Regions from separate parts of the Mesobacillus sp. AQ2 genome, predicted to be linked through region 2. Evidence: predicted binding sites of a transcription regulator. Region 2 holds the regulator's gene; each other region holds the start of a gene.
What was found. Region 2 encodes LexA, which represses DNA repair genes until DNA is damaged. Its sites were predicted from a motif close to CGAACATATGTTCG; they were not measured.
Positions count from the first base shown of each region.

Region 1: QNH36_RS16245 (DNA polymerase IV) is a predicted target of LexA. The motif match lies at 1,841-1,854, and genes of this name have one in related genera.
Region 3: QNH36_RS06775 (YhjD family protein) is a predicted target of LexA. The motif match lies at 2,331-2,344, and genes of this name have one in related genera.

Region 1 covers NZ_CP126080.1:3,210,376-3,214,667, reverse strand. Annotated here, with positions in the region: gene QNH36_RS16250 (methyl-accepting chemotaxis protein) at 1-1,687, opposite strand, end outside; gene QNH36_RS16245 (DNA polymerase IV) at 1,868-3,160, shown strand; gene gndA (NADP-dependent phosphogluconate dehydrogenase) at 3,295-4,292, shown strand, end outside.
Region 2 covers NZ_CP126080.1:2,019,403-2,023,694, reverse strand. Annotated here, with positions in the region: gene tkt (transketolase) at 1-630, opposite strand, end outside; gene QNH36_RS09980 (DUF896 domain-containing protein) at 951-1,184, opposite strand; gene QNH36_RS09975 (YneB family resolvase-like protein) at 1,262-1,909, opposite strand; gene yneA (cell division suppressor protein YneA) at 1,935-2,249, opposite strand; gene lexA (transcriptional repressor LexA) at 2,404-3,027, shown strand; gene QNH36_RS09960 (hypothetical protein) at 3,162-3,392, shown strand; gene QNH36_RS09955 (ATP-dependent DNA helicase) at 3,444-4,292, opposite strand, start outside.
Region 3 covers NZ_CP126080.1:1,362,918-1,367,209, forward strand. Annotated here, with positions in the region: gene QNH36_RS06760 (M48 family metallopeptidase) at 1-772, shown strand, start outside; gene QNH36_RS06765 (IDEAL domain-containing protein) at 881-1,117, opposite strand; gene QNH36_RS06770 (competence protein ComK) at 1,309-1,887, shown strand; gene QNH36_RS06775 (YhjD family protein) at 1,911-2,303, opposite strand; gene QNH36_RS06780 (S9 family peptidase) at 2,547-4,292, shown strand, end outside.

The sequences.
Region 1 (4,292 bases), 1.2 Mb from region 2:
TTCTCAGGTTCTCGGCCATGCTGGACAATTTGCTGGATGATTCCAACAGTTCTTGCATGGTTGCGTTTTGTTCCTCTGTTGTAGCTGCTACCTGCTCGAGGAATTGCGCAGACTTTGAAGATGCAGTGATGACCTCGGTCGCAGACTGCGCCATGAATTCAATCTTTTCATTCGCACTCGTGACAGCACTGCTGACAGTGTCTCCCTTCAAGCTGACTTCCTCGATTGATTGAGCTATTTCTGTGAAGGTGGCCGCAACTTTCTCAACAAGTTCATTGCCTTTTTGGACGGTCACCTGGCTTTCATCCATGACATTTACGGCCAGGTTCGTTTCTTTTCCAGTTTGTTCAAGGATTGTGCGGATGCTGTCTGCCGCTCCAGCTGATTGTTCGGCAAGTTTGCGCACTTCCTGGGCCACCACACCGAAGCCTTTCCCATGCTCCCCGGCTCTTGCCGCTTCAATCGCTGCATTCAATGCCAATAAATTTGTCTGGTTTGATATATCAGTGATAATTTCAATGATTCGATGAATTTCCTGAGAATTGTTTTTCAGGGAGTGAATCACTTTGGCCAGTTCTGTTACTTTTCCATTGATTTCATCCATTTGTTCCGTCACATTGATAGCATATAGTTTTCCCTGTTCAATCTTTTGCTTCGTATCTGAAGTCGTTTGCAGGGTCTCCTGCATTGATCCAGTAACTTCGATTAATTGTGAAGACACATTTTCGACTGCTTCATTGGTGCGTTCCGAAATCTTAACCTGCTCATCTGAGGCAGAGGCAACCTGCATGATTGATGTCGTAATTTCATTGTTTGCTTCTGTGGTGGCCTCCGCATTTTCCTTTAGATTTCTCGACATTTCATTTACCTGGTCAGATGACAAAAGTATGCTGGAAATGGAAGCTTTAAGGTTACCGGATAATTGATTCATTGCTTGGATGATCTGGCCGACTTCGTCCTTGTTCTTTGCCTGCAGCGCTTTTACATTCAGTTCCCCGGCTGCGAGCTTCTTGCAGTAAGCAACAACATCCTTAAGATTTTTGCTGATGCTGCGGGAGACAAAGTACATTGCCACAGAAGAGATGATAAAGGCGATGATGATAAGGATGAAAGTATTACGGATCATGGAAGCAATTGAAGAATGAGTTTCATTCATGATTGTCGTCCTGTCATCCAGGATTGCCGTCTGTAACTGGTTTAATTTCTCGATATTCATATCCCTGATGGTTTCAGCTTTGTTCGCAAGACTGATTTGGGTGAAGATATCAACCTGTTCTCCGTTTTGCCTAAATTCATCCACAGTCTTTAAAATTTCATCAGACCAGATTTTGTCCATATGCTTATCTGTTTTGACGATTGCCTCGAATAGCGTTTGTGCATTTTCCGTTTTCACATTTGCTTTCAGTTTTTCAGCTGAGGCATCAAACTGTTCCGCTTCTTTTTTATAAAGTGTAAGAAGCTCTGGTTTTGGTTCGGTTATGTAGTCAGTAATAATAATGTATTTCTGGCGAAAAGTGGCCCCCATTTCGCTGATCATGATAGCGTAATCACTTTTCTCCTCTGCAAGGTCGATCGCATCTTGTAGGTTGCTCAAAACACTGGACAAATAAATAAAGCTGCCCAGGAAAATGACCATGATAAATGCGAAAACGCTTGCATACTTTCTGCCAATGGACCAATGCTGCATAAAAACTCCCCCGTCTTTGTATATCTATTTATTGATTTTATCGGGTTTCCCAGCGGAATCTTTAATCTTTTCCATTTTATCTTCACATAAAATTCACATTTGCCATCCAAACTTCGATTAAGTATATGATCGCTATTTTTGATAAACTAGAATGGAACGTATATTTGGGAAGTGGCTGATATGAAAGAGATGTATCCAAAAAAGGGCAGAGTCATTTTACATGTTGATATGAACAGTTTCTATGCTTCCGTAGAAATGGCTTATGATTCTGAACTGAAGGGAAAACCCCTGGCCATTGCAGGCAACCCTGAGGAACGGCGGGGAATCATTGTAACTTGCAGCTATGAAGCAAGGAAATTCGGAGTAAAGACAACCATGCCGTTGTGGGAAGCAAAAAAGCTCTGCCCTGAGTTAATCATAAAAACACCGAATTTTGACAGGTACCGGGCTGCGTCTGGTGCTATGTTCGATATTTTACGCCAATATACCGAGCTGGTGGAACCTGTTTCCATTGATGAAGGGTATATGGATATTACGGATTGCGCTGACATCGGGGCACCATTGGAGATAGCTGAGAGCATTCAGAAACGGATTCTCGAGCAGCTTGATTTGCCATGCAGCATTGGAATCGCCCCTAATAAATTCCTGGCGAAAACAGCTTCCGATATGAAAAAACCATTGGGGATCACGATTTTAAGAAAACGGGATATCCCTCGGATCCTATGGCCGCTCGGAGCCGGAGAGATGCATGGAGTAGGAACGAAAACCGCGGACAAACTAAAAAGCATCGGTATTCAATCTATTGGCGACCTGGCAAAAGCAAATGATATCCAATTGAAAGCCCTGTTAGGGATTAATGGCCTGAAGCTGAAAAATAGAGCCAACGGTCAGGATAATAGAATGGTGGATCCCGAATCCGTCTATGACTTCAAGAGTATCGGCAATTCAACAACCCTGCCGAGAGATCTCTCGAATCAGCATGAACTCCTGAAGGTCCTTGATGGCTTATCAGAGCAGGTAGCTGCCAGGATGAAGAGAAAGGAAGCTGTCGCAACCACCATTAGCATCATGATCCGCTTTAAGGACAGAAAAACGATCACAAGAAGCCAAAAGCTCCCGAACCCGGTTTCAAAGAAAGACGACATTGCTGCTGCGGCAAAAGCTTTATTTTTAAAGCATTGGAACGGTGATCCTGTCCGCTTGCTCGGAATCACCGGAACAGATCTGCTAGAGGCAGATCAGGCTGTTAAGCAGCTCGACTTGTTTTCTTACGAACAGGATGCAAAAAAAGAGCCTTTGATCAATACGATGAGCCAGCTGCGTGAAAAATACGGTAAAAGTATTATCGAAAGCGCTGGTTTACAGGTGAAGAAGCACTCTTCAAGGGAAAACCCCAAGGCTGGCACAAGCTTTAATAAGGATTTTCTTCAGGACCGCAAAAGAAATGGCGATACCGAGAAAAAAGACTATTAAAGTTGTTTAGCTTCCAGAGGTTAAGTCAAAATATAGAGGGATGAAGCCTATTGTTTGCACCACCCTGGATTCATTGTTACATTAGTTTGTAAGTTTTTAAAAACCAGTTATGAAAAAGGAAGGAAGTTGGAATGATGTCAAAACAGCAAATCGGAGTCATTGGCCTCGCTGTTATGGGGAAAAACCTTGCGATGAATATTGAAAGCCGTGGGTATTCTGTTTCCGTTTATAATCGTTCTAGAGAAAAGACGGATGAAATGCTCGCCGAAACGGAAGGCAAGAACATTTACGGAACGTTTTCAATCGAAGAATTTGTTGAATCCCTCGAGAAACCGCGGAAAATCTTGCTGATGGTAAAGGCCGGGGCTGCGACCGACGCGACAATCGATCAATTGAAGCCTCATCTTGAAAAGGGCGATATCATCATCGATGGCGGTAATACATATTTTGCCGATACACAGCGGCGGAACAAAGAATTGAGCGAGCTTGGACTTCACTTCATTGGCACCGGGGTATCTGGAGGGGAGGAAGGCGCACTGCATGGACCTTCCATCATGCCTGGTGGGCAAAAGGAGGCATATGAGCTGGTTTCGCCGATCTTCCAGGATATTGCTGCTAAGGTCAATGGGGACGCGTGCACAACATATATTGGTCCTGATGGAGCGGGCCATTATGTAAAAATGGTCCACAATGGAATCGAGTATGGCGACATGCAGCTGATCGCAGAATCTTATTTCATGCTGAAGCATGTTCTTGGCTTGAGTGCTGAAGAGCTGCATGAAGTGTTCGCTGAATGGAATAAAGGTGAGCTGGACAGCTACTTGATTGAAATCACAGCTGATATTTTCACAAAAAAGGACGACGAAACAGGCAAACCGCTTGTCGACGTAATCCTTGATACTGCAGGCCAAAAAGGAACAGGAAAATGGACAAGCCAGAGTGCGCTAGACCTTGGGGTTCCGCTGCCTATCATTACGGAATCCGTTTTCGCGCGTTTTATTTCGGCCATGAAGCAAGAGCGGGTTGAGGCAAGCAAGGTACTTTCCGGACCAGAAGCGAAACCATTTGATGGTGACAAAAAGGGATTCATTGAATCGATTCGAAAGGCACTGTATCTGAGCAAAATTTGTTC
Region 2 (4,292 bases):
GTATGCTTTAAAACGGCCCTCAACACTTTCAGAGAATGACTTATTAAGATCGCCATCCAGTGAGATATCGTTTGAATCATATAGAACAATCATTTTACCCAATTTAAGGTGAGCTGCAAGTGAAGCTGCCTCAGCAGAAACGCCTTCCATAAGATCGCCATCACCGCAGATACTATATGTATAGTGATCAACGATATTGTAGTTATCCTTATTATAAACAGCAGCCAGGTGACGTTCAGCCATCGCCATACCAACCGCCATGGCAATTCCCTGGCCAAGCGGTCCGGTTGTTGCGTCTACACCGGCAGTGTGTCCAAACTCAGGATGTCCTGGTGTCTTGCTTCCCCACTGACGGAATTGCTTAATATCTTCCATTGATAGATCATAACCTGCAAGGTGCAGTAAGCTGTATAGCAGCATAGATCCGTGTCCGGCAGACAAGACAAACCGATCGCGGTTGAACCATTCTGGATTCTTAGGGTTGATATTCATATAACGAGTCCATAATGTGTAAGCCATCGGTGCTGCCCCCATCGGCATGCCTGGATGGCCGGAATTTGCTTTTTCAATCGCATCAATTGATAAAGTACGAATGGAATCAATTGAAAGCATATCAATTTCTTTAAACATTTAATACATCCTTTCTATAGGTACTGGCTACATCATTAATATTATAGCGAGAGAAATTATTATACAACAAATTATGCCTGAAGGAGACAGAAAACGCCGTATTGTTATTTATTTTGACACATACTCGCTGTACTTATGTAAGCAAACGCTTCAGATGAAGACGGAATATAGATTTTGACATAGAAGCTAAGAGGCCTTTAAAATTGTTCCATTGCTGATTTTTCACTTCAGTAGTCGAATATAACATTCAGTTTTTTCATCTGTCATGCTTCCAAAATAAAAATGGAATACATTCTCTCATGTATTCCAAATTGAATATATTAATGAAGTTTATTCTTCAATTTTTCTTCTTTTAGTTTTTCAGGTGTAACATCATTGCCTTCTGGATCAACAATGGTAACTCCCTTTAGTGTATTCAGCATAGAAGAACGGAATGACTGGAGATACTCGGCTCGAAGCTTTGTCTGTTCCTTTGCTTCCTCTTCTGTCAGCGTTGATGTTTTTGCTTTCCTTGCCAGTTCATTGATTCTAGCAATTTTATCACTTGATAGCATTGTAAAGCTCCTTTGTGTAAAAAATTACGTCAAATGACATCTTACTAAATTTTTTCTAGTTTTACAAGAAAGGAGCCTCATTCCTCATTTGATTCTATATGTTCAAGGTATCGCCGATTCACTGTTGCCTTGGATACATTGTAGCCAAATCCTTTCAGAGTAGCGGCAATTTCAGCAAAAGTAAGGCCATTATTCCGCAGCCTGACAATCTCTGCTATCGGCATATCTTTACGTTCCCTGCCGGAATGCTCGCCCTGATTTTTGAGATTGCGCTGAGGCTTGTATCCATGTTCAACCGCACGTTTCATTCCGCGTTTAATCTTTATGTTATGGATTTTCCTCTGATATTCTTCTACCATACTGACAATCTGGAGCACCATGGAATCCGATTCAGAAAGCTGAAGTTCCCCGCTGTGAGAGATGCTGTATAACTTAACGTTCTCCTTTAATATGCAATGGAGAATAGCTACCTTTGCATTACCCCTGCCAAGTCTGGTCTCATCCTGAATCAATACGGCACCGACTGACTTGTCCTTTATCAGCTCCAGCAGTTCAAGGATCCCGTCCCTTTCAAGGTCATACCCGCTGGCTTGTTCCTTGATGATGTTCATCACTTCAAATCCATACTGTTCTGCAAGGCGGAGCAATTCTTCCTCCTGCCTGGCAAGCGAAGTTTCCTGCGTTTCTTTCGTGGTACTTACCCGGCAATAAATAATCGCTTTCATGCTGTCACCTGATTCTATGTACAAATTATCTTTCAGCCCCGGCAATCTGTGTTGGCTCCAGATATTCAGCCGTCACCGGGATGACAAGTTCATCTCCCGGAAAAACCCTTTCTCCAACAATCCCATTTTCCTTTTCTACCCAGCTCACGAAATCATTTTTCGATAAACGATGCTCACTGGCGTACGTCTCTGCAATCTCCCATAGTGACTGCCCTTCTTCTATAGTAACAGTTATGTATGCATCATCGTTATGTAAATTTGCTTTTGCCACCAGCGAAAAAATCAGGCTGACAGCAAGAAGGATTAAAGCGTAAGAATAGTTTTCCCATAGTCTTTTCATAATCGACACTCCCTAACGAATATATGTTCGCCTATTTGATTTTTATTATAATACGAACATTTGTTTTGTGTCAACTCAAAATTCGAACTTATGTTTGTATCTATCAAATAGACATGGTATAATTAGGACAAGAAAAAATACGAGGTGCGTGAATATGACAAAGTTATCAAAGCGGCAACAAGATATTTTTGAATTCATAAAAGGTGAAGTCAAGAAAAAAGGATATCCGCCATCCGTACGTGAAATCGGCGAAGCAGTTGGACTGGCATCAAGTTCCACGGTACACGGCCACCTTGCAAGGCTCGAAAGCAAAGGGCTGATCAGACGCGATCCAACAAAACCGCGTGCAATTGAAATACTGGAAATCGAAGAGGAAAACCGTATCCCTAAATATAATGTTGTCAACGTGCCTGTTGTCGGTAAAGTAACAGCCGGTATGCCAATTACGGCTATTGAGAATGTTGAAGAATACTTCCCGCTTCCAGACCGCCTTGTTCCTCATGATGAGCAGGTTTTCATGCTCGAAATCATGGGTGACAGTATGATAGAGGCTGGTATCCTGGATGGAGATTATGTAATCGTCAAGCAGCAAAAGACAGCCAATAACGGAGACATTGTAGTAGCAATGACTGAGGATGACGAAGCAACTGTTAAACGTTTCTTCAAGGAGAAGGACTATTTCAGGCTCCAGCCGGAAAATTCATCAATGGAACCGATTATCCTTCGGAATGTATCGATTCTTGGTAAAGTCATTGGTGTATACCGTCATATGCACTAAAAAGCAAGCGGACTCCGCTTGCTTTTTTTCGTTCTATCAAACTTTTATTTTTTTAAAGGTTCTATGAAAAAAGCATATTCCTTTCCAAAGTAGGTACAAGCCCTGACAACTTGTCCCTTTCCGAATAAGATATCGTGTATTTTAGCTATGGAAGAAGTTTAAGCTCGAATGGGATCCAATCTAATAATAACGATTCAGCAGGAGTTTTTTACTCTAACCGCAACAACAAACAGGTAAGGGCGACAATTGATTTTGAAGATCTTTGCCGTGCTGACCGTCGTTGCATTATCAATGACTTGGTTGCTGGTGCTCAGGATGAGAATGATCGTGACCGCGATGATAGAAAGTGCGGATGCAGAGACTAATTTCCGCAAAAAAATCCCGAAAGGCTTGGACCTTTCGGGATTTCCCCTATACTAATGAATGCCACTAACAGGAAGCACTGCTGTTATTTCTTCCATAAATTCTGCTTTTTGCTTACCAGTAAGCCATAAATGGACGGCACCTTCGTCCTGGCTGCTCCTGATCAACCTGCCTATTCCCTGTCTTAACCGAAGCAGCATGTATGGAACGTCTACTTCTGCAGAAGGGTTGGCCGCATGCTTCCTTTTTGCCTGGAAGACCGGGTCATGAGGCGGGAATGGCAATGAAGCAATGATGACCTGGGTCAATGATTCACCGGGGACATCAAGACCTTCCCATAAACTGTATGAGCAAAGTACAGTGCTTTTGACATTCTGGAAGTCTTTTACGGTTTCACTAATCTCACGGTCGCCTTCAAACAGGATGTCAAAATCCCACTCCTGTTGATCGGACCATACTCTGAACCTTTCCATTTCCTGCATGGAAGAAAACAAAACCAGTGAGCTCCCGCTTGCAGTACGCAGATCCGTACCTATTTTCTCCCATTTTTGATTTTCAGCATCCTGAACATGCACTTTAATTTCCATTTGCTCTTGATAATCAAACGGTGATGCAACCGTGAAGGAAGTATATTTTTCAATTCCGAGACTCTTCGCTATATAGTTGAAGTCCCCTACCTGGGATAAAGTTGCTGAAGAAAAAACAAACGGGATATTTTGTGCAAAAACTTCTTTTTTCAGAATGTCCTCTACCAGACGAGGCATGATGACGAGTGAAGACTGAACTTCATTCTCTTCAAGCCAGAAAATCCCTTCATCGTTCTTCAGGAAGATCGATAGACCATATGCAAAAAACTCGAGATATTCTTCCATGATTTTTAAGTGGTATTCATCAATCAGGAA
Region 3 (4,292 bases), 660 kb from region 2:
GTTCAAGCGCTTTTGGTGGCTGGTTGCCTGGCTGGTTTCCGTGCCGTTCACTTTGTTTATCATGTTCCTGCAACCTGTTGTGATCGATCCGTTGTACAATGATTTTTCTCCGCTGAAAAATAAAGAGCTGGAGGCAAAGATTCTTGATCTTGCCGGTCAGGCAAAAATCCCTGCGGAACATGTATTCGAAGTGGATATGGCAGAAAAGACTAATGCCCTTAATGCCTATGTGACGGGAATCGGATCCAATTCAAGGATCGTCCTCTGGGATACGACATTGAATAAATTGAATGATGACCAAATCTTGTTCATAATGGCCCATGAAATGGCCCATTACGTGGAGAAACATATATATATCGGGATTGGCGGATACCTATTGCTGTCCCTGTTCGGTCTCTACTTTGTCTCGAAATTGATGAATTGGGCAGTCGAACGATGGGGCAAGGAATTCAAACTGGAGCATCCTGGTGACTTGAGGTCGCTGCCGTTGTTCCTGATGTTCCTATCGATGATCATGTTTGCCGCAAGTCCTGTCTCTAACCTTGTGTCACGCTACCAGGAAACTCGTGCAGACCGGTACGCAATCGAAATGACGGATAACACCGGTGCGGCGATTTCTGCTTTCCAGGAACTGACGAAGGCGGGACTCAGTCAGGTTGATCCGCCTTGGCTGGTGAAAATCTTCCGCTACGGCCATCCAACCATGCTGGAGAGAATTTCGAGACTTGAGGAGTATGAAATTCAGAAGAGAAATGAAATGGAAGATGAATAGCTACCGTGGGAACCCTCAAGCCGAGGGTTTCTTTTTTCATTTAAAAGGATTAAACGCATTTTTATTTCAAGATAATAAAAAACCCCCGATATAGGGGATTTCACTCATTTAAGTTCCAAATTGTTTGTTGAGATCTTTCAACTCTTCCGTCAAATTCAAAAACAGGATTTTGTCACGGTCATCTATCGCTTTGTCGATTCTGGTCATCAATTTTTCTCTTTTGGTATTCAGTTGAATTTCTGAGATTAACATGTCAACATACAGGTCCAGAACAAATGATTCCTTGGCTTTTATGCGTTTCATCACACTGGCCTTCATGGTATCAGAATACGATTTCTCTTTCATTGACCTCACCTCTTAGACCTTTTTTATATTATATGGAGGATTGAAAAGATAATCAACTAAATTTTTATAATTTTTAGAAAATTTTTATCAGAATATTAATTGTGGCTAAAAACGGAACTTTATCTGTTTTTAAAGAAAATTTTAGCAATTATGTTAAAATAGGGTGTAAGGTATTTTTAGGAGGTGAAGGAATGACAGGGAACTCAAGGAATTTAGTAGAAGAATATGAAATAAACCCTTTTACGATGATTATTCTACCTGAAGAATACGGCAGCAGGATTTACTCGAGGGTCATTGAACTGGAGGAGGAGTATGTATCCCCTTTCAGGCCGATAGATATTATCAAAAAAAGCTGCAGATATTTTGGAAGCAGTTATGAAGGCAGGAAAGAAGGAACGAAACAGCTTACCGGGATCACCCATAAAACCCCGATCATTATCGACCCTATAAGCTCCATCTATTTCATGCCGACAAGCTCACCCACAAAGCCGGACTGCATTTGGGTATCACATGAGCATGTGTTGTTCCATAAGAAAGTGGATGCCCAAAGTACACAAGTTACCTTCAGGAACAAGAAGACCAGGATTCTGCCGGTATCCCATCATTCATTCGAAAATCAGCTGCTTCGGACATCCATGCTGCGCACAAAATTCATGCAGCGGATGAAAGAAACTGAACGGAAAGCACTGTACCTTCTGCACGGTCCTAAATTCAATGACTCGCAAGGCTATCCTCATGTCAATCTGGTCAGTGAGGTATATAAAGACTAAAAAGCTAAGGGGAATCCGGCTGGTCAGCCGGATTCTTTTTCAATTGTTCCCAAAGCAGGCTTAAATCGTTTGAAAAGGTAGTGTACCATCAATTCCTGGACTTTGTTGCGGATGCGGGGATTGAAATAATTATGGTGTTCTTCGTATCCTTTGTAAATGAAGAGAAACATGGTGAAGGCATCATCCCGTTTTACTTCCTCAACCTTCAGCTGATTCTTTTTAAGGTAGGTTTTCACTTGTGCGAGCTCTTTCTGTACGGCTTTCATTGTTTCTTCGATTAGCTCCAAATAAGGCTTTTTTAATTTAAATGGACTATTTTCAACGACAGAAAGATCCCGATTGAGCACGACCAGCACCATCGGCAAATAGATGGCCTGTTCCATCATATCGCGGTCTTTTTCAGGAATCCTTGTCATTTTGCTCTGCCCCTTCAATATAAAATAAGAACATCTGTTCGTAATTATCGTAATGGATTTTGAACAGGATTTCAAGAGGATAAAAAATTTTCTTGTATTAACATCTTTTCCAAAATGACAGTAAACTTACAGCGTTGCTGAATAAGCACCTAAAAAGTTTCTTTCTAGAGCAGGAAATATATTTCTGTTAACGAAATAATAATGTAGCAGCATCAATTTTACATTGGAAGGATGGCTAGCAGGATGGAAAAAAGATTGATCAAGGCAGAAGATTTATTTGAATTGAAATCCGTCACAGATCCCCAGTTTTCGCCTGATGGTAAAAAGTGTGTGTTTGTGCAGACTGAGATGTTGGAGAAGAAGAATGATTATGCCTCCAATCTATACATAATTGATATAGACAAAGGCGGGGAGCCGAAACAATGGACCTATGGGGAAAACCGCAGTCAAACACCACGATGGTCACCGGACGGCACGAAGCTCACATTCGTTTCGAACCGCAGCGGGAAGAATCAAATTTTTGTCCTGGATGCAGCTGGCGGTGAGGCAATGCAGGTGACTGATTTCGAGAATGGTGCCAGTGGCCCAGTGTGGTCTCCGGACGGTAAAAAAATTGCTTGTTCCGTCTCATTAAAACCGGATGAGGATTTGTTTGAGAAAGCAGACGAAAAAAAGGATGACAAGAAACAAGAACCGTTCGTTGCTGAGGAAATGAAATATAAATCAGACTCTGCTGGCTTCTGGGATGGGAAGTACAGGCAGACTGTCATTGTGAATGTTGTAGATGGAGAGGCGGAGGTGGTTGCAAAAGGAGAAGCAGACTACCATTTGCAGTGCTGGTCTCCTGATGGCAAGAGTCTTGTATTGTCGGCGGATGAGTCGCCGGAACGGGATTTTTCATTTAAGAGCGACCTATTGCTGATGGACATCAAGTCAGGAGACAAAACAAAGATTACAAATGGCAAAGGGTACTTTGGCAATGCAGTTTTTTCTCCAGATGGAAAATACATTGGCTATATAGGGCATGAAAGGGAATTTGAGAATGCCACTTTAAGCCAGTTATATATTCGGGACATGGAGACTGGGAATGTGCAATGCATTACGGAAAACATGGATATCCTTGTCGGTGACGCTGTTGCGGCGGATTTCCAACAGGGAGCCCACAGTCCGGGGTTGATTTGGGGTGATGACAGTGAAAGCCTATATTTCCTGGCGACCGACCAGGGAAACACTGTTTTATATTTCGCTAACTTAAATGGAGAAGTGTACCCAGCGCTACTCGATCAGCAGCATGTATATGGTTATACACTGGACAGGAAAAATCAGAGGATTGTTGCCGCGATCAGCAACCCGGTGCTTCCTGGGGAACTGTTCCAACTGGAAGTAACCACTGGTGAAATGAAGCAGTTGACCTCAGTGAACGAAAAGTTCCTGGATTCCATTACTTTATCTCAGCCAGAACAGATTTCATTCCAGGCTGGTGACGGCACGCCCCTCCATGGATGGATCATGAAGCCAGCTGGCTATGAAGAGGGCAAAAAGTATCCGCTGATTCTTGAAGTTCACGGCGGCCCGCACGCAATGTATGCAAACTCTTATTTCAACGAGTTCCAGGTCCTCGCGGCAGAAGGCTATGGAGTTCTTTATATCAATCCGCGCGGCAGCCACGGCTATGGGCAGCAATTTGTCAATGCCGTGCGCGGTGATTATGGCGGCGGAGACTACCAGGATGTCATGGATGCCGTCGATTATGCGCTGAAAAACTACGATTTCATTGACAAGGACCGTTTGGGAGTGACCGGCGGCAGCTATGGCGGATTCATGACAAACTGGATCGTCGGCCATACAGACAGATTCAAGGCAGCGGTAACCCAGCGCTCGATTTCAAACTGGATCAGCTTCTATGGTGTCAGTGATATCGGCTACTATTTTACCGAGTGGCAAATCAGGGCAGACCTAAGCAATCTGGAAACATTATGGAAGCACTCA